DNA from 2 places in the Variovorax sp. 10N412 genome. Region 1 is predicted to be linked to the other one. Evidence: predicted binding sites of a transcription regulator. Region 1 holds the regulator's gene; the other holds the start of a gene.

What was found. Region 1 encodes LexA, which represses DNA repair genes until DNA is damaged. Its sites were predicted from a motif close to ACTGTATNNNNATACAGT; they were not measured.
Region 2: a site for LexA is predicted at 2,695-2,712, ahead of AC1DJH_RS03060 (PA0069 family radical SAM protein). Genes of this name have one in related genera too.

The regions. Positions count from the first base shown of each region.
Region 1 is NZ_JBFTIO010000001.1:2,713-12,900, forward strand. Features, by position in the region: gene AC1DJH_RS00020 (ExbD/TolR family protein) at 1-386, shown strand, start outside; gene lpxK (tetraacyldisaccharide 4'-kinase) at 387-1,409, shown strand; gene AC1DJH_RS00030 (Trm112 family protein) at 1,390-1,572, shown strand; gene kdsB (3-deoxy-manno-octulosonate cytidylyltransferase) at 1,569-2,342, shown strand; gene adk (adenylate kinase) at 2,479-3,135, shown strand; gene AC1DJH_RS00045 (asparaginase) at 3,180-4,142, opposite strand; gene lexA (transcriptional repressor LexA) at 4,216-4,899, shown strand; gene AC1DJH_RS00055 (hypothetical protein) at 5,037-5,414, shown strand; gene AC1DJH_RS00060 (D-2-hydroxyacid dehydrogenase family protein) at 5,516-6,523, shown strand; gene AC1DJH_RS00065 (MFS transporter) at 6,520-7,689, shown strand; gene AC1DJH_RS00070 (3-hydroxyacyl-CoA dehydrogenase) at 7,855-9,375, shown strand; gene AC1DJH_RS00075 (oxepin-CoA hydrolase, alternative type) at 9,393-10,172, shown strand.
Region 2 is NZ_JBFTIO010000001.1:597,757-607,944, forward strand. Features, by position in the region: gene AC1DJH_RS03050 (efflux RND transporter periplasmic adaptor subunit) at 1-116, shown strand, start outside; gene AC1DJH_RS03055 (efflux transporter outer membrane subunit) at 113-1,624, shown strand; gene AC1DJH_RS03060 (PA0069 family radical SAM protein) at 1,575-2,669, opposite strand; gene AC1DJH_RS03065 (GbsR/MarR family transcriptional regulator) at 2,791-3,393, shown strand; gene AC1DJH_RS03070 (thiol-disulfide oxidoreductase DCC family protein) at 3,454-3,876, shown strand; gene AC1DJH_RS03075 (SAM-dependent methyltransferase) at 3,909-4,871, shown strand; gene AC1DJH_RS03080 (SRPBCC family protein) at 4,909-5,961, shown strand; gene AC1DJH_RS03085 (DUF4166 domain-containing protein) at 5,958-6,584, shown strand; gene AC1DJH_RS03090 (DOPA 4,5-dioxygenase family protein) at 6,592-6,939, shown strand; gene AC1DJH_RS03095 (glutathione S-transferase) at 6,936-7,592, opposite strand; gene AC1DJH_RS03100 (polyhydroxyalkanoate depolymerase) at 7,674-8,894, shown strand; gene AC1DJH_RS03105 (universal stress protein) at 9,258-10,139, shown strand; gene AC1DJH_RS03110 (N-acetyltransferase) at 10,148-10,188, shown strand, end outside.

The sequences.
Region 1 (10,188 bases):
ACCTGATCCCGTTCATCGACGTGCTGCTGGTGATTCTGATCTTTCTGATGCTGTCGACCACCTACAGCAAGTTCACCGAGATGCAACTGCGGCTGCCGACTGCGGACGTCGACGCGCAGCGCGACTACCCCAAGGAAGTGATCGTGGCGGTCTCGGCCGACGGCCGTTACTCGATCAACAAGACCGCCTTGCCCGACCGCAGCGTGGAGACGGTGGCCGCAGCGCTCGCGGCCGCGGCCACCGGCGGCAAGGACAGTGTGGTGATCATCAGCGCCGACGCCACAAGCCCGCACCAGGCCGTGGTCACCGTCATGGAGGCCGCGCGTCGCGCCGGCCTGATGCAGATCACCTTCGCCGCCCAGTCGACGGCGCAAGCCGGGCGCTGAGTGCATCCTTCCGAAGGCAGCAGCGGCGCAGCGCCAGCCTCGCGGCTGCAAAGTGCGTGGCTGCGGCGCGGGCCCTTGGCATGCCTGCTGTGGCCGCTGTCGCAGCTGTATGCAGCGCTCTTCGCCGTTCGAGGCTGGATGTATCGCTTCGGTTGGCTGCCGACCGAGCGCGTGCCGGTGCCGGTGATCGTGGTCGGCAACGTGATCGCCGGCGGCGCGGGCAAGACGCCGGTGGTGATGGCCGTGGTGGAGCACCTTCGCGCGCTCGGGCTGCAGGTGGGCGTGGTGTCGCGCGGCTACGGCCGGCGCACGGACGACTGCCGTGAAGTGCTCGCCGACAGCGACCCGCTGGACGTCGGCGACGAACCCGCGCTGATTCACCACGCGACCCAGGCGCCTGTGTTCGTGGCACGCAGGCGTGTCGAGGCAGCACGCGCACTGCTCGCCCGGCACCCCGCCACGCAGGTGATCGTCAGCGACGACGGCCTGCAGCACCTGGCGCTGGCACGCGACATCGAAATCTGCGTGTTCGACGACCGGGGCATCGGAAACGGCTGGCGCTTGCCCGCCGGCCCCTTGCGCGAAGCCTGGCCGCGCGCCTGCGACTTGGTGCTCCACAGCGGCGCACACCCTGCCTTCGCCGGGGGCTACACCGCCACGCGCCGCCTCGCGCAGGACGCCCTGACCCATGACGGCAAGCGCGTGCCATTGGGCACGCTCGTCGGCTGGCCATTGATTGCCACAGCGGCGATTGCACGGCCGGAGTCCTTTTTCGACATGCTGCGCGCGCGCGGCCTCACGCTTGCCAAGACCGTGCCGCTGCCGGATCACTACGACTTCGAAAATTGGCAACGGCCGGACGCAGCCGAACGAACGCTGGTCTGCACCGAAAAAGACGCCGTGAAGCTGTGGCGCAAAGCCCCCGATGCCCTGGCGGTGCCGCTGGAGTTCACGCCCTCCGCAGAATTCTTCACCGCACTCGACGCAAAGCTATCATCGCTCGATGGATACCAAGCTGCTTGAACTGCTCGTCTGCCCCGTCACCAAAGGTCCGCTGACCTGGAACCCCGAGAAGCAGGAGCTCTGCTCGCGCAGCGCACGCCTCGCCTACCCGGTGCGCGACGGCATTCCGGTGCTGCTGGAGAACGAAGCTCGCACGCTGTCTGACGAAGAGCTCGGGCTGTGAGCTTCACCGTCCTGGTGCCGGCGCGCCTGGCGTCCACGCGGCTTCCCAACAAACCCCTGGCCGACATCGCCGGCGTGCCCATGGTGGTGCGCGTGGCCCGGCGTGCCAGCGAATCCGGCGCCTCGCGCGTGGTGGTCGCCGGCGACGACCCCTCCATCGTTTCGGCATGCAAGGCGCATGGCGTCGAGGCCATCCTGACCCGCCAGGACCATCCCAGCGGCACCGACCGGCTGGCCGAAGCCTGCGAGCAACTGGGACTGGACGGCGACGATATCGTGGTGAACGTCCAGGGCGACGAACCGCTGATCGACCCTGCGCTGATCGATGCCGTGGCGTCCACGCTGGCCAGCCACGCCGAAGCCGACATGAGCACCGCGGCCCACGCGATCGATTCGATCTCCGATTTCATGAACCCGAACGTGGTGAAGGCCGTGCTCGATGCGCAAGGCAACGCCATGTACTTCAGCCGCGCGCCCGTTCCATGGTGGCGCGACGGCTCCGCCAGCGGCGCAGCGCCGAGCGTGGTGCCCACCCCGGCGCCATTGCGGCACATCGGCATCTACGGCTACCGCGCGGCCTTCGTGCGCAAGTTTCCGTTGCTTGCGCCCGCGCCCGTCGAGGCGACCGAGGCGCTGGAGCAACTGCGCGCGCTGTGGCACGGTCACCGCATTGCGGTGCATGTGAGCGATGTCGCGCCCGGTCCGGGCATCGACACGCCCGAAGACCTGGCGCGGGTCCGTGCCGTGTTTGCCGCAGGCCCCACCGCCTGAGAAAACCGCCGCCCCGGTGGGAAACGCGGGGATTTCTAGAGGGGCACGCATGCTATCCTCGAAGCAATTCCGCCTTGCCAAGCCCTCGGGCCGACGCTTGGTGCGACACAAAATCTAAGAACCGTCCGAGGACACCATGAGACTAATTTTGCTGGGCGCGCCCGGGGCGGGCAAAGGCACGCAGGCGGCCTTCATTTGCCAGAAATACAGCATTCCCCAAATCTCGACTGGCGACATGCTGCGCGCCGCCGTCAAGGCAGGCACGCCGCTGGGGCAACAGGCCAAGGCCATCATGGATGCGGGCGCACTGGTCAGCGACGACCTGATCATCAATCTGGTGAAGGAACGCATTGCCCAAGACGACTGCGCCAGCGGATTCCTGTTCGACGGCTTCCCGCGCACCATTCCTCAGGCCGACGCCATGAAGGCAGCCGGCGTCAAGCTTGACTACGTGCTTGAGATCGACGTGCCCTTCAGCGACATCATCGAACGCATGAGCGGCCGTCGCTCGCACCCGGCATCGGGGCGCACCTACCACGTCAAATTCAACCCGCCCAAGGTGGAAGGCAAGGACGACGTGACGGGAGAAGACCTGATCCAGCGCGAAGACGACAAGGAAGAAACCGTGGGCAAGCGACTGGACGTGTACAGCCAGCAGACGCGCCCCCTGGTGGACTACTACTCGGCCTGGGCCAAGGCCGACCCCGCCGCCGCGCCGAAGTATCGCGCCATCAAGGGCGTGGGCACGGTCGATGAAATCACCCAGCGTGCGCTGGCCGCACTGAGCAGCTGATTTCGCAGCCGCCCCCGGCCATTTGCACGGGGCGGCTTTCTCTCTTACCCGAGCAGTTCGAGCATCAGCGCGATGCGCGCCTTCACCGGCGTCAACGCGCCTGCGTCGCGGAGTTGATCGCCTGCTTTCGGCAGGATGCGTCCGTTCACGCATCGCGTGGCACGAATCACCGCCACACCTTCGGCCTGAGCCTTCAGCGCGGCGTGTTCGAGCGAGTGGTGCAGCGTGCCGTTGCCGGTTGCCGCGAGCACCAGTCCTCGCAGCGGCTCAGCACCGTTCGACTGGACAAGCGCATCGATCAGCGCGCCACTGGCACCTGCATAGCTCATGACGATCTCGACGCGAGGCCACCGCAAGCCGCTGGCGTCGAAGATCTTCGCCCTGCGAGACACAGCCGCTTCGGGCCATGCCCGGACCAGGCGCACTTCCCCTTCCTCCACATAGCCCACCGGCCCGGCATCGCCTGACGCAAAGGCTTCCAGCCGGTAGGTGTGGGTCTTCTGGATGTCCAGACCGCTGTGGATGGTTCCAGCGCACACCGCCGTCACACCCCGCGCGCCTGCAGTGACAGCAACGCCGAGGGCGTCCCTGACGTTCTGGGGTCCATCGGGCGCCAGCGCGGTCGCGGGTCGCATCGCGCAAGTCAGCACGATCGGCTTGGTCGCCGCCAGCACACTGTGCAGGAAGAAGGCCGTTTCCTCGAGCGTGTCCGTGCCGTGCGTGATCACAATGCCCGCCACGTCCGGTTGCGCGAGCCAATGCGCGCAGCGCTGAGCCAGCTTCTGCCAGACCTCGAACGACATGTCCTTGCTGTCGAGTTGCGCCACCTGCTCTGCGACCAGCGTCACTCCTGCGGGTGGCTCGATGCCGCCCAGCAGGTCGGCCACGCCCACCTGCCCTGCGGTGTAGCCGATGTTGTCACCGCTGCTGGCAGCCTTGCCAGCGATGGTGCCGCCGGTACCCAGCACCACCACGCGGCGCACGTCAGGCAAAGGGGAATTGACCATGACTTGTCAACTTTTAAAAACTGGTTAAAAATACAGCTACTGGATATCTACCCAGTGCCGCAAGGAACCACATATGCAGTTCGCCGTGAAGCTTACAGCCCGCCAGCAGCAGATCCTGGACTTGATCCAGAGTGCCATCGCACGCACCGGTGCGCCACCCACGCGCGCCGAAATCGCCAATGAGCTGGGGTTCAAGTCGGCCAATGCCGCCGAAGAACACCTCCAGGCGCTGGCCCGCAAGGGCGTGATCGAACTCGTCAGCGGCACCTCGCGCGGCATTCGCCTCAAGGGCGACGCCCTGCGCTCGCTCAACGAAACGCGCCACCGCGAAGGCGGCCAGTTCTCGCTCTCGCTGCCTGGCATGGCCCAGCTGGCGCTGCCGCTCATCGGCCGTGTCGCAGCCGGCTCTCCCATCCTGGCGCAAGAGCATGTCGACCAGACCTACTACGTCGAGAACACGCTGTTCCAGCGCCAGCCCGACTACCTGCTGAAGGTGCGCGGCATGTCGATGCGCGACGCCGGCATCATGGACGGCGACCTGCTCGCCGTGCAGGCCACCAAGGAAGCGCGCAACGGGCAAATCGTGGTTGCGCGGCTGGGCGAAGAAGTGACCGTCAAGCGCCTCAAGCGCAACAAGCAGGTCATCGAGCTGCACGCCGAAAATCCCGACTACCCGACCATCATCGTGCAGCCGGGCGAGCCCTTCGAAATAGAAGGACTCGCGGTCGGGCTCATCCGCAACACCATGCTCATGTAGGCCCATGGCCTGCTGGCAACAGCACCTCATCCGGCCGCGACAGGTGGCGGGCGTATGGCGCGAAGTCGCCATCACCCTGTCGCGGCCGATTCAAGAAATCCTGCCTGTGTTCAACCTCATACTTTTTTGGAGTTCACATGGGAATCGCCCTCCTCGCCATCGCTGATTTCTGGATGCCGCTGCAATCGCTGGCCAACCGCCTGATTCCGGCGCGCCGCCCCCACGCCAGGGATCGGCTCGACGCCAACGACACGTCCGCCGGATTGCGCTACGTGGCCGTGCGCCCCGCTTGCACCACCCGCGTCGGCGGCAACGCCACGGCGCCCGAGGTCGCCACGGCCCCTGCACGTCCCCTGCGCGTGGTTCGCGTGGTCGACGGCAAAGGCCAGCAGCGCAACAACCGCGTCGTGATCTCCGGGCGCATGGCCGACGTGTGCGACGAGCTCGACCGGCTGGCCGCGCTCGAAGCCGCAGAAACCCTGGCCACGGTCCACCGCTCGACGCGGCTGCACTGACGCAAAACGCCCCTGCGGAGGGGCCCGGAAGCCGCCGCGGGCCGGGTATCCAAACGTTCACTGGTGCGACATGCCAATGCTGCGAGGCACAATGGCACGCCATGAACATTGTGATCCTCGACGACTACCAGGACGCGGTGCGCAAATTGCGCTGCGCCGCCAAGCTGGACGCGTACGCGGCCAAGGTCTACACCAACACGGTGAAAGGCATCGGGCAACTGTCGGTTCGCCTCAAGGACGCCGATGTGATCGTGCTGATTCGCGAGCGCTCCCAGATTTCTCGCCAGCTCATCGAAAAGCTGCCCAAGCTCAAGCTCATTTCGCAGACCGGGCGCGTCGCCGGCCACATCGACGTCGCGGCATGTACCGAGCGCGGCGTGGCAGTGGCCGAGGGTTCCGGCTCTCCGCAAGCGCCTGCCGAACTCACCTGGGCACTCATCATGGCCGCCATGCGCCGGCTGCCGCAGTACATCAGCAACCTCAAGCACGGCGCGTGGCAGCAATCCGGGCTCAAGTCGGCGTCGATGCCACCCAATTTCGGACTCGGCTCCGTGCTCAAGGGCAAGACGCTGTGCATCTGGGGCTATGGCCGCATCGGCCAACTCGTGGCGCGCTACGGGCAGGCGTTCGGCATGCAGGTCGTGATCTGGGGGCGTGAAGCCAGCTGCGCCAAGGCCCGATCCGACGGCTTCCAGGTCGCACAGAATCGCCATGAATTCTTCGCCGCCGCCGACGTGCTGTCGGTGCATCTGCGGCTCAACGAAGAGACCAACGGCCTCATCACGCTGGAAGACCTCTCCCGCATGAAGCCGACGGCGCTGTTCGTCAACACCTCGCGCGCCGAACTGGTCGAAGCCGACGCCCTGCTCGCCGCGCTCAACCGCGGCCGCCCGGGACTGGCCGCCATCGACGTGTTCGAGAGCGAGCCGCCGCTGCAGGGCCACGCGCTGCTTCGGCTGGAGAACTGCATCTGCACGCCGCACATCGGCTACGTGGAGCAGGAAAGCTACGAGAGCTACTTCGGCCAGGCGTTCGACAACGTCGTGAGCTACATCAACGGCAATCCCACCAACATCGTGAATCCGGGCGCGCTGCAGGTCCGCCGGTGAGTCCGGTCGCGCCGCAGCGCACGTCGCAACGTGCGCTCTGGGCGCTGCTCGCCGGCAACTTCGTGATCGGCACCGGCGTGATGGTGGTGCCGGGCACGCTCAATGAAATCAGCACGTCGCTGTCGGTCGGCGTTGCCACCGCCGGGCAACTGATCACGGCCGCCGCGGTGGTGATGTGCATCGGCGCGCCGCTGCTGGCCGCCGCGGTCGCGGGCTGGGACCGGCGCCAGCTGCTGGCCCTCACCATGCTCTGGTACGCCGCCGGGCACCTGCTCGCGGCCTGGATGCCGAGCTTCGGCGCCCTCCTGCCGGTACGCATGCTCACGGTCATTGCGCCGGCCATCTTCACCCCGCAGGCCGCGGCGTGCGTTGGCATGCTGGTGCCGGCGGAGCAGCGCGGGCGCGCCGTGACCTTCGTCTTTCTGGGCTGGTCCATGGCCTCGGTGCTGGGCCTGCCCATCGGCGCGTTGATCGGCGGACATCTGGGCTGGCGCATGGCATTCACGGCCATCGCCGCCCTCAGCGTCGCGAGCGCCGCATCGATCTGGCTGACCTTGCCGAACGGCATTCGTCCCGCCGTGCTGACGGCGGCGGCCTGGTCGCGTGTGCTGCGCAGCCCGGTGCTGATGGGCATCGTCTCGGTCACGGCGCTGCAGGGCGCGGGCCAGTTCGTGCTGTCCAGCTATTTCGGCCCGATCCTCAAGCAGAGCTACGGCGCCGATGCGACCGCGCTCAGCGTGATATGGGCACTGTTCGGCATCTTCGGCCTGATCGGCAACATGGTGGTCAGCCGGTACATCGACCGTGTCGGCGCCGGGCGCATGGTGCTCATCACCAGCGCATTGATCGCCGTGAGCCTGCTGCTGTGGCCGCTGGCTTCCACGCTCGCCTGGCTGGCCGTGGTGCTGGTGCCCTGGGGGTTGGGCTGCTTTGCGACCAATTCGGCCCAGCAAGCGCGCCTGGTGGGCCTTGCACCTGCCCTCGCGCCGGGCTCGGTGGCGCTGAACAGCTCGGGCATCTACACGGGCCAGGCGGTGGGCGCCGCGCTCGGCGGCTGGCTGCTGGCCAACGACGCAGGGGCCTGGATGAGCTGGCTCGGCCTCGCCGTGCTGGTGCTGGCCATGGCGCTGAGCGTGGCCATCGACCGAAGCGGCCGGCCGGCCTGACTGTTCGAAGGCCTGCCCGCAGAAAAAGGCCTCCGCGTAAAACCCGTCACGTCACTTGCGCGCGGCGCTGCAAAATCGGAGCCTTCGACAGCGCGCCCGCGGCAACTGCCCCATCGCCTGCGCGGCGGGCCCGGAACCCATCCAACCATTGAAGACTTCCAGCAAATGACAGTGAACTACACCCGAATCGGCGTCGTCGGCGCCGGGGCCATGGGTCGCGGCATCGCGCAGATTGCCGCCCAGGCAGGCAGCGACGTGCTGCTGCTCGACAGCTTCGCCGGCGCCGCCGAGCGCGGGCGCGAAGCCCTGGTCGCCCAGTGGAACAAGCTGCACGAGAAAAACAAGATCGACGCCGCCACGCGCGATGCCTACATCGCCCGTGTGAAGGCCGTCGATGCGCTGCAGGCGCTGGCCGACTGCGACCTGGTGGTCGAGGCGGTGATCGAAGACCTCGAGGTCAAGCGCAAGCTTTTCCGCGAGCTCGAGGGCGTGGTCGCCGACACCGCCACGCTGGTCACCAACACCTCTTCGCTCTCCGTGACGGCCATCGCGGCCGGGCTCCAGCGCCCTGAGCGCTTCGCGGGCTTCCACTTCTTCAACCCCGTGCCGCTGATGAAGGTGGTCGAGGTGGTGGCCGGCTTCAAGACCGCGGCCGGGGTGTGCACGCAACTGGCGGGGTATGCCAGGCAGATGGGCCACAGCGCAGTGCAGGCGCAGGACACGCCCGGCTTCATCGTGAACCACGCCGGCCGCGGCTACGGCACTGAGGCGCTGCGCATCGTGGGCGAAGGTGTGGCCGACTTCGCGACGATCGACCGCATCCTGAAGGACCAGGCCGGCTTTCGCCTCGGCCCGTTCGAGCTGCTGGACCTGACCGCGCTCGACGTGTCGCACCCGGTGATGGAGTCGATCTACCACCAGTACTTCGAGGAACCGCGCTTCCGCCCGAGCGTGATCACCGCACAGCGCCTGGCTGCGGGCGTGCTCGGCCGCAAGACCGGCGAAGGCTTCTACCGCTACACCGACGGCGTGATGCAGCAGACGCCCGAGGCCGCCCCCCCGGTGGCCGAAGGCACGCCCTCGGTGTGGGTGTCGCCGCGCGCCGCGCGGCGCGCCGAGCTGCTGCGCCTGGTGAACACGCTGGGCGCGCAGATCGACAGCGGCGCCGCGCCTGCCGCGCATTCGCTGATCCTGGTGGCGCCGCTGGGCTTCGACGTGACCACGGTGGCCGCGGTCGAGCGCCTGGATGCCACGCGCACCGTCGGCATCGACATGCTGATCGACGACGCCGCCACCAAGCGCCGCGTGCTCGCCACCAACCCGGCCACGCGCCGCGACATGCGCGACACCGCGCACGCCCTGTTCGCGCGAGACGGCAAGGCCGTGAGCGTGATCCGCGACAGCGGCGGCTTCGTCACGCAGCGCGTGGTCGGCGCCATCGTCAACATCGCGGCCGACATGTGCCAGCAGCGCGTGTGCACGCCGGCCGACCTCGAAACCGCCGTGCAGCTGGGCCTGGGCTACCCGCGCGGCCCGCTCGCCATGGGCAACCTCTACGGCCCGACCAACATGCTCGAGGTGCTGTTCAACCTGCAGACCGTGTACGGCGACCCGCGCTATCGCCCGAGCCCGTGGCTGCGCCGCCGCGGCGCGCTGGGCCTGAGCCTGCTGCACGAAGAAGAATAAAAAGCCGGAGACACGCAATGACCGCCGAACTCAAGAGCACGAGCGAAGGCAGCACCATGGTGCTGACGATCGCCAACCCCGCCCAGCGCAACGCCCTGGGCCCAGAGATCTACGCCGCGGGCATCGAGGCGCTCAACGGCGCCGAGGGCAGCGCGGAGATCCGCAGCGTGGTCATCGTGGGCGAAGGCGCCTGGTTCTGCGCCGGCGGCTCGCTGCAGCGGCTGCTGACCAACCGCCAGCTCGACCGCTCGGTGCAGGCAGAGAGCATCGAGGGCCTGCACAACTGGATCGATTCGATCCGCACCTTCCCCAAGCCGATCATCGCGGCGGTCGAAGGGGCGGCCGCCGGCGCGGGCTTCTCGCTCGCGCTGGCCTGCGACTTCGTGGTGGCGGCACGCGACGCGGTGTTCGCGGCCTCGTACAGCAACGTGGCGCTGTCGCCCGACGGCGGCCTGAGCTGGCATCTGGGGCGGCAGTTGCCACGGCAACTGGCGAGCGAATGGCTCATGAACGGCGAGCGCATCGACGCGGCGCGCCTGCATGCGCATGGCCTCGTCAACGAACTCACGGAAAGCGGACAGGCGCTCGCAGGCGCACTGGCCCTGGCCACCAGGCTCAATGCACGCGCGCCGAACTCGCTGGCCAGCATCAAGGAGCTGCTGAGCGATGCGCGCGGCGCCACGCTCGCGTCGCAGCTCTCGCAGGAGCGCGACCACTTCGTGCGCAACCTCCACCATGCGAACGCGGGCATCGGCATTGCCGCGTTCCTCGACAAGAAACCGCCCCGGTACGAGTGACGCAGCGCTGCGTCGC
Region 2 (10,188 bases), 600 kb from region 1:
ACCGCATGGTGCTGAACCCGTCCGATTCGCTGGCGGACGGCGACGTGGTGGCCGTGGCGCCCGACGCGCCGCCACCGGCGGCCAAGGGCGCCGCGCCGAAGAAGGAGCCGGCGTGAGACTGCGACTGCTGGCTGCAGCGTGGGCAACGGCTTGCGTCGCGCTTCCCGCGCTCGTTGCACTTCTTGCAGGCTGCGCCGTCGGCCCCGACTACAAGACCCCCGACACGCCCCTGCCCGTCAGCTGGAAGCTGGAGGAGCCCTGGCGCCTGAGCACACCCAGCGACAGCGCCGACAAGGGCCCGTGGTGGCAGCGCTTCGGCGACGCGCAACTCGACGCGCTGCAGGCGCAGGCACTGGCCGGCAGCCCCACGCTCACGATCGCCAATGCGCGGCTGGCCCAGGCGCGTGCTGCGCTGGCCTCCAACGCGGCCAGCCGGTACCCGCAGCTGGGCCTGGGCACCCGCGCCTCGCGCCTGAAGATTTCCGCCAACCGGCCGCTCACCAACTACGCCAGCGCCAACGCATCGACCGTGCAGAACGACTTTGCGCTGTCGCTCAACGCCAGCTACGAGGTCGACCTGGCGGGCCGCGTGCAGCGCACGGTCGAGGGCGCCACGGCGTCCGCCGAGCAGTCCGCGGCCGACCTGGCGAACACGCGGCTGCTGCTGAGCGCCGACGTGGCCAGCAACTACTTCAACCTGCGCTCCAGCGACATCGAGCTGGACGTGATCTCGCGCTCGGTCGGCCTGCAGCGCCGCGCGCTCGAACTGGTGACGGCGCGCCATGACCTGGGCGCCGTGTCGGGCCTCGACGTGGCGCAGCAGCAGGCGCTGCTGGAGACCACGCTCACGCAGATCGACGTGCTGAAGAAGCAGCGCGCGCAGTACGAGCACGCACTGGCCACCCTCACCGGCACGCCCGCGCCCAGCTTCTCGCTGCCGGTGGACCTGCGCGAGATACGTCCGCCCGCGGTGCCGCTGGGCGTGCCGTCTGAAATTCTGCAGCGCCGGCCCGACGTGGCTTCGGCCGAGCGCGCCATGGCCGCGGCCAACGCACAGATCGGCGTGGCCACCGCGGCCTTCTACCCGAGCTTCATCATCTCGCCGACGCTGGGCGTGGACAGCCGCATGATCGAGTCGCTGTTCAACGGCCCCAGCCTGCTGTGGTCGGTGGGCGTGTCGGCCACGCAGGTGCTGTTCGACGGCGGCCGGGTGCGCGCGAACGTCGACTTCGCCAAGGCCGGCTACGACGCCACCGTGGGCAGTTACCGCCGCACCGTGCTCACCGCCATGCAGGAGGTGGAAGACGGCATCACCGGGCTTTCCGCGCTCGACAGCGCCACCAGACAGGCGCAGGCCGCCGTGACGGCCGCGCGCCGCGTGCTCGACATGGCGACCAGCCGCTACGAGGGCGGTGCGTCGACCTACCTCGACGTGATCACCGCGCAGCAGTCGCTGCTGACGGTGGAGCGCCAGGCCGCGCAGTTGCAGGGGCAGCGGCTGCTGACGGCGGTGTTCCTGGTGAAGGCGCTGGGGGGCGACTGGTGCGGCATGGACGGCCTCGCTGCCGTCGGACCTAGAACAGGCTGCCCTGCCCCGCAGTCCCAGGTGGTCGGAACGCGCTGATGTCGAGCGGGATGCGCTCGCGGTTGTAGCCGATGCGTTGGGTCGCTTTCATGAAGCGCTGGTTGATCAGGTCGGCCCACAGGCCCGAGCCCTTCATGCGCGTGGCGAAGTCGGCGTCGTAGTCCTTGCCGCCGCGCATGTCGTGGATGCGCGCCATGATGCGGTCCGCCCGCTGCGGGTAGTGCAGCGACAGCCATTCCTTGAAGAGCGGCGCCACCTCCCAGGGCAGCCGCACCACCGTGTAGAAGGCGCTGCGCGCACCGGCCTCCCAGGCGGCTTCGAGCACCTGCTCCATGTCTTCGGTGACGAAGGGAATCTGCGGCGCCACGCTCACCCCCACCGGCACGCCCGCCTCGGCCAGCGTGCGAATGGTGCGCAGCCGCCGGTGCGGCGCCGCGGCGCGCGGCTCCAGCTTGCGCGCGAGTTCGCCGTCGAGCGTGGTCACGGTGATGTACACGGCGGCCAGGCGCTCGGCGGCCATGGGCGCGATCAGGTCGAGGTCGCGTTCGATGGCGCTCGACTTGGTGACCAGCGCGAACGGATGCCGCGTTTCCCGCAGCAACTCGATGATCGAACGCGTGAGCCGCAGCTCGCGCTCGATGGGCTGGTAACAGTCGGTCGCGGTGCCGATGGCGATGTAGCTCGGCCGGTAGCTCTTGCGCGCTAGCTCGCCGCGCAGCACCTCGACGATGTTGCGCTTGGCGATGAGCTTGGTCTCGAAATCGAGGCCGGGCGACAGGTTGAGGTAGCTGTGCGTGGGGCGCGCAAAGCAATAGATGCAACCGTGCTCGCAGCCCCGGTACGGATTGAGCGAGCGGTCGAAGGAGATGTCGGGCGAGTCGTTGTCGTTGAGCACCGACTTCACGTCCTCGAAGCGCACCTCCGTGGCCAGGGGCTGCAGTTCGTCGGCCTCGGCCACGCCGTCCTCGAGCGTGCCCCAGCCGTCGTCGAAGGCGTTGCGCTCGTCGCTCGAGAAGCGATGCGCCAGCCGCGTGGCCGCACCGCGGCCCTTGATGGCGTGGATGGGAATCTGGGCAGCGGGCATGGCAACTCCTGGATGGCTGGAATTTACTGTTTATTCATACAGTATTCCACCGATTCACTGTTGTCGCCGATTTTTCTATTTCTCTATTGACAGAAATTTCGTAAATCCTAAACTCGACGCCATGGAACTCACCGACATTCAACGCAAGTTCGTCCTGCACTGGGGCGAAATGGGCTCCATGTGGGGGGTGAACCGCACCGTCTCGCAAATCCACGCCCTGCTCTTCGCCCACGGCAAGCCGATGAACGCCGAAGAGCTGTCCGACACGCTCGGCGTGGCGCGCTCCAACATCAGCAACAGCCTGAAAGAGCTGCAGGCCTGGAACCTCGTGCGCATCACCCACACGCTGGGCGATCGCCGCGACTACTTCGAGACCAGCGTCGACGTGTGGGAGCTGTTCCGCACCGTGGTGCGCGAGCGCAAGGAACGCGAATTCGACCCCACCGTGCGCGTGCTGCGCGAGCTGGTGGCGAACCCCGACTTCCAGAAGGAGCCAGCCGACGCGCAGGACCGCATCCGCTCGACGATGGAGCTCATGGACAAGCTGGCCACCTGGGCCGACGAAATGCTGCGGCTGTCGCCCGGCACCCTCGACAAGGTGCTGACGCTGGGCGCGAGCGTGCAGAAGTTCGTGCGCGGCGATGCGCCCGCGGCAAGCCAGGGCGGCAACGGTGACAAGGGCGAAGACCCTGACGCGCACCATGCCAGCCTCCCCATGATCTGAGCCCCTTTTTTTTGCCCAGTTATTTCTGTTTTGACAGAAATATCGAGAACCAAGAACATCATGAACACCGCCACCGCCCCCGCCTACCCGCTGACCATCTACTTCGACGCAAGCTGCGCCATCTGCAGCGCCGAGATGAATCACATGAAGGCGCGCGATGCGGCCGGCCGGCTGCGACTGGTCGATTGCTCACCCGCGGCATTCACCGCCGGACCTGCTGCGCGCGACGCGCTGATGGCCGCCATCCATGTATCGGACGCGCAGGGCCGGGTGTTCGTCGGCGTGCCGGCCATCCGCATCTGCCGCACGGCGGTGGGGCTGTCCAGCGGCGGCTTCCTGCTCGACCTCCCGCTCGTTGCGCCGCTGGCCGACCGCGCCTATGCGCTGCTGGCACGCAACCGCTACCGCATTCCGCGCTGGCTGGCCGCCAGGCTCGCGGGGCGCGTGGCGCCTTCCTGCGACGACGGCAACTGCCGCCTCTGAGAACCGACGAGCCACCCAGCCAGGGAATCGCCATGCCCACTGTTTTCCAGCCCGACTTCCGCATGTCCGACGAAACGTCCGCGCCCTCTCCCGTGCCCGCACCCGACGCCGGCGCCCCCATCACCGCCGAGGACACGCAGCACTACTTCACCGAAGTGGCGGTCGACTACAGCGCCTGGAGCCCGAGCTACAACATGCATTTCGGCTACTGGCGCGCCGGCCTGAACCCGCTGCGGCGCGAAGGCATGCTGGTCGAGATGAACCGCGTGATCGGCCGCGCGCTGCGGTTGCCCGAGGCAGCGCAAGGCACCGCAGCGCGCCGCTGCGTGCTCGACCTGGGCTGCGGCGCCGGCGCCACCGCGCGCACGCTGGTCGGCGACGACCCCTCGCTGTACGCCATCACCGTGACCAACGTGCCGGTGCAGAACCGCATTGCCGCCCGGCTCGACGCGGCCGCGCGCGTGGCCGACCGCATGGCGCACCTCGAGGCCGACTACACCCGCACCGGCCTGCCCGCGGCGCAAGCCGACGGCGCCTGGGCTGTTGAAAGCGCCTGCTATGCCGACGGCACCGCCAAGGCCGGCTTCGTGCGCGAAGCCGCTCGCCTGCTCAAGCCCGGCGCGCGCCTGGCAGTGGTCGACGGCTTCTTGCTGCGGCGCGAGCCGGGCCGGGCCGCCGGCTGGCTGCACCGCCTGTGGGCCGACAGCTGGGCCGTGCCCACGCTGGCCGTGCGCGACGACTTCGTCGCGGCGTTGCACGCGCACGGCTTCGAGGACATCGAGGTCGAGTCGCTGCGCTGGCGGGTGGCGCCGAGCGCGCTGCACATCCCGGTGCTGGCCACGCGCTTCACGCTGGCCGAACTGTGGAAGGCGCGCGGCAGGCTCAGCCCCTGGCGTCGCAAGCACATCGTGGCGAGCTATTGCGCCCTGGCGCTGGGCATGTTCTGTCGCGACTTCGACTACTGCATGGTCACGGCCAGGCGCCGCGCCGACTGAGCGAACCACAACACACAACGAGGAGAAGAGGTTTCCCATGCGCAACGACACACCGGAAGAAAGCAGGTTCTCGGGGCTGGCGCCCGTCGAGCAAACGGCGAACGACATGCAAAACGCGCCCCGGCGCCGCATGCCCTTCGCATGGTTCTGGCCGATGCTGGCGGGCGCGCTCGTCGCGCTGGTGCTGCGCATCGTCTTCAGCGGCGGGCCGGGCCACCGCTTCTCGCCGATGCTCGGCGCCTTCGTGTACTTCGTGCCCGCGGTGTGCGGCGCGGTCACGGTGTACATGGCCGAGCGCATCGAGCGGCGCAGCTGGGGCTACTACCTCTGGGCGCCGTGGGTGGCCACGGCGCTGTTCGTCACCGGCACGCTGGCCGTGTTCATCGAAGGAATCATCTGCGCCATCGTCATCGTGCCGCTGTTCGCGGTGATGGGCAGCGTCGGCGGGCTGGCGATGGGCATCGTGTGCCGCATCACCAACTGGCCCAAGCCTGCCCTGTACGGCTTTGCGCTGCTGCCTTTGCTGCTCGGCGGCATCGAGCCCCAGCTGCCCAACCCCGACCAGTTTTCCCATACCTCGCGCACGCTCTTCATTGCGGCGCCGGCCGAGCGCGTGTGGCACGCGCTCAACGAGGCGCGCGACATCCGTCCCGGCGAGGTCGGCGACGCGTGGGCCTTCCGCATCGGCGTGCCGATGCCGATGTCGGGCGTGACCGTCGAGACGCCCGAGGGCCGCGTTCGCCAGGTGCAGTGGCAGAAGAACGTGCACTTCGAAGAAGTCATCACCGAGTGGCAGCCCGGGCGCCTGCTGAAGTGGCGCTACCGCTTCACGCCCGAGTCCTTCCCCGCCGGCGCATTGGACGACCACGTGATGATCGGCGGCCAGTACTTCGACCTGCGCGACACCAGCTACACGCTGACCCCGCGCGCGGGCGGCACCGAGCTGCGCATCGACGTGTCGTGGCGGCTGAGCACGCGCTTCAACTGGTATGCGGACCGCGTGCTGCAGGCCCTGCTGGGCAACGGCTCGGAGAACATCCTGCGCTTCTACAAGGCACGCAGCGAAGCCGCTGCCGTGGCGGCCGGATGATGCAGCCCGTGTTCCAGCAGGTGCTGGGCCCCGCGTGGGAGCGGCTGGGCGACGTCGTCAGGCGGCACTACACGATGGCGCCGTTCTCCGACGACCATGTGTGCGTGCGCGGCGTCATGAGCGAGGTCTGGCACGCGCCCTGGGCCGCGCTGCTGATGCCCTTCGGCCGGCTCTTCGGCGCGCTGGTGCCGCACGAGGGCACCGATGTGCCGATCGAGGTGCACTACCACTGCCACCCCGACAACGCCAAGCTGTACTGGAACCGCGTCTTCCACTTTCCCGGCAAGCGGCCCTTTCACTTCCGCTCGCACATGGAACACGACGCGGGCGGCGGCAGCGAGGTGATCGAGTACGTGCGTTTCGGCATCGGCATGCGCCTGGCGGTGAGTGCGGAAGAAGGCGCGGTGGTGTTCCGCGACCTGGGCTACGTCTGGCGCATCGGGGGCCTGCGCATCCCGCTGCCGCTGGGCCTGTGCCTCGGCACCGCCTACGTCGAGGAGCGCCCCGACCCGCACAGCGCCGAGCACTTCACCATGAAGATGCGGCTGCGCCACCGCTGGTTCGGCGACGTGTTCCGCTACAGCGGGCGTTTTCACCTGGCTCCGCGCTTGGGGCCACAATGAGCGCACCATGCCGCGCCGCCCCGAAAACCTCTACGCCCAGTACCACGCCCACGTCTATTTCGCGCCCGCCACGCTGGCGCAGGCCCGCGCCCTGGTCGAGCGCGCGGGCCATGAACTGATGGTGGTGGTCGGCCGCGTGCACGAGCGGCTGGTGGGGCCGCATCCGCACTGGAGCTGCCAGCTCGCCTTCGACGCGGCCGAGTTCGACCAGGTGATCGGCTGGCTCGACGCCCACCGCGACGGGCTCGACGTGTTCGTGCACGGCGTGACGGGCGACGACTTTGCCGACCACACGGCGCACGCCATGTGGCTGGGCGAGGAAAGCGCGCTCGACCTGCGGATGTTCAGGCACTAGAACTCGGCGTCGAGCTCGTCGATCTCGTCGGGCTCCTTCTTGGCCTCGGCCACCCATTCCTTCATGGCCGGCAGCTCCATCACGCGCTTGCAGTAGGCCGCGCAGGTGCTGTCGAGCGCCACGTCGTAGCTCAAAAAGCGCGTGACCACCGGCGCGTACATCGCGTCGGCCATGCCCGGCTGCTTGCCGAACAGGAAGGGCCCGCCATGGGCCTTCAGGCATTCGCGCCAGATGGCGACGATGCGGTCGATGTCGGCCTGCGCGCGCGACCACACCTTGAAGCTCTTGAAATGGGCCTTGATGTTCATCGGCAGCGCGCCGCGCATCGAGCCGAAGCCGGAGTGCATTTCCCCGCAAATGGCGCGGCAGTGGGCGCGCGCGGCCACGTCGTCCGGCAGCAGCCCGGCCTTGGGCTTGATCTCGTTCAGGTACTCGCCGATGGCCAGCGTGTCCCACACCTTCACGCTGCCGTGCTGCAAGGAAGGCACCAGCATGGAAGAAGACAGCAGCAGCATCTCGGCCTTCATGGCCGGATCGTCGGGCGGAATGACCTTCTCGCTGAAGTCCAGGCCGGCCAGCCTGCACATCAGCCAGCCGCGCAGCGACCATGCGCCGTAGTTCTTGCTGCTGATGGTGAGAACGGGTTTGGCCATCGGGAAGCTCCTTGGACGTTGCTGCACTGCGTGCAAGCGCCATGCCATGCGGTTGGCCCGCAACTTGCCTGCACCGGGTTCATGCTGTACCGGGCCTACCAGAACCAAGCCGACCTGCTTTCACCGGCACGCCTGGCGGCGCAATTCCTGGGCAAGGCCCTCTGGCAGGACGGCACGGAGCACACCCCGGTGCGGCGCATGGCCGCCCAGTTCGAGGTGTTCTCGCGCATGCGGCTCACGCACACGCGGCCGCCCTACGGCATCGACAGCGTGCCGGTCGACGGCGTCGACGTGGCCGTGCACGAGGAGACGGCGCTCGTTTCGCCCTTCGGCACGCTGCTGCATTTCAGGAAGGACATCAAAGCGGTGCACCCGCCCGTGCTGCTGGTTGCACCACTGTCGGGCCATTTCGCCACGCTGCTGCGCGAAACCGTGCGCACCTTGCTGCGCGACCACGATGTGTACCTGACCGACTGGCACAACGCGCGCGACGTGCCGCTGTGGCATGGCGGCTTCAGCCTGGACGACTACACGCTGCAGCTCATCAAGTTTCTGGAGGCCATCGGCCCGGGCGGGCACATGGTGGCGGTCTGCCAGCCCTGCGTGGCCGCGCTGGCCGCCACCGCGCTCATGGCCGAAGACGACAACCCGGCCACGCCGCGCAGCCTGACGCTGATGGCCGGCCCGGTCGATTGCCGCATCAACCCGACCGGCGTGAACGTGCTGGCCACCAGCAAGCCCATCGAATGGTTCCGCCGCAACCTCATCAGCCATGTGCCGTGGCCGCACAAGGGTGTGATGCGGCGCGTGTATCCGGGCTTCCTGCAGCTGTCGGCGTTCATGAGCATGAACCCCGAGCGGCACAAGAAGCAGTTCCAGGACATGGTCACGCACCTGATCGAGGGCGACCTGGAAAAGGCCCGCACCATCGGCAGCTTCTACGACGAGTACCTGGCGGTGAACGACCTGCCGGCCGAGTTCTACCTGGAGACGGTGGAGCGGGTGTTCCAGACCTACGACCTGCCGCGCGGCGTGCTCACCGTGGGCGAGCGCACCGTCAACCCGGCCGCCATCCGCCGCACCGCGCTGCTGACGGTGGAAGGCGAGCGCGACGACATCTGCGCCGTGGGCCAGACGGTGGCGGCGCAAGACCTGTGCACCGGCATCCGGCCCTACCTGAAGACACACCACCTGCAGGCCGGCGTGGGCCACTACGGCGTGTTCAGCGGCAGCAAGTGGAACCTGCAGATCTACCCGCGGGTGCGCGAAACCATCCACGCCGCCGCCGAGCTGAACGGCTGACGCGCCGAGCCCCTCGGCCTTCAATCCGGCAAAGGGCGTGAGGCCTTTGTTTGCCCTTGCGCGTGGGGCTTCCTACACTCGGGGCCCCATGCAACGCCAGGCTCTCTTTCGCAACACATCGCGCGCAGTCGTCACTGCGCGGATGACTGCCGGGTCGCACCAGACCCTCGCAGATCTCTGAGCCCGGCGGTCAGCCTCCCCCTTTCTTCAGCACCCACCATCGACCGCCGGGCCCAGCCCGCGCGGTAGCGCGCCCGCCCCGGGCACGCCGCGCTTTCCCAGCTGATTCCCCCGCCTGTCGCCGCCCGCCCGCCTCACCGCGGGCGTGGCCGCGGCCGGCCTCGTCATGCGGAAAGAACACTGATGAACATCCAATCCATCCTGGCGGTGACGGACCTGTCGGCCCACGGCCTGCGCACGGTCGTGCGCGCGGCCTCCATCGCGGCGGCGCATGGCGCGCTGCTGAAGATCATGTACGCGCCCGCGGCGTTCTGCGGACCGGCCCAGGCCGACGCGGCGCAAGACCTGGGCGCGGTCTGCCTGGAGGTCGCCGAGCGCTTCGCCGTCCTGGTGAAGAAAGTCGACGACGCGAGCGGCCGCCTGGACAGCGCTGCACGCGAGGCGCAGTGGTGCGACCTCGTGGTGATCGGCGACGAGCCCGACCGCTCGGTCGCGGCCTTCTTCCACGGCCAGCCCGCGGAGCAGTTGCTGCGCGCCGCGCAGCGCCCCGTGCTGGTGACGCGGCTCGACCCGCGCGCAGGCGGCTACGGCCGCGTCCTCGTCGCCGTCGACCTCATGGACGAATCGCGCCCGCTGGTCGACCTGGCCTGCGCCTTCGACAGCGCCGCCGAGATCGAGCTGTTCCACGCCTTCACCGCCATGCACGAGGGCAAGCTGCGCTACGCGGACGTGTCGGCGCACGTCATCGACGCCTACCGCCATGCCTGCGCGCGCCATGCGCGCGAGCGGATGCTGTGGCTGTCCGACGCGTCGAGCGCGCGCCGCAACCGCGTGGTGTCGTCGATCGGGCGGGGCGACCCCGCGCGGCAGGCGGCGGTGCAGCAGCAGTACACGAACGCCGACCTGCTGGTGGTCGGCAAGCGCAGGCGCAGCGCGGCGATGGACTTCCTGTTCGGCAGCGTGGCGCTGCGCGTGCTGAGGTGGTCCACGGGCGACGTGCTCGTGGTGCCGCACGGTGCGCTGGCCGAATGGCAGGGGCGCCACGCGACGGCGCCGGCACGGTGAGGCACGGCATGGCACCCGCACCCGCACCGGCCCTGCCCTTCATTTTTCC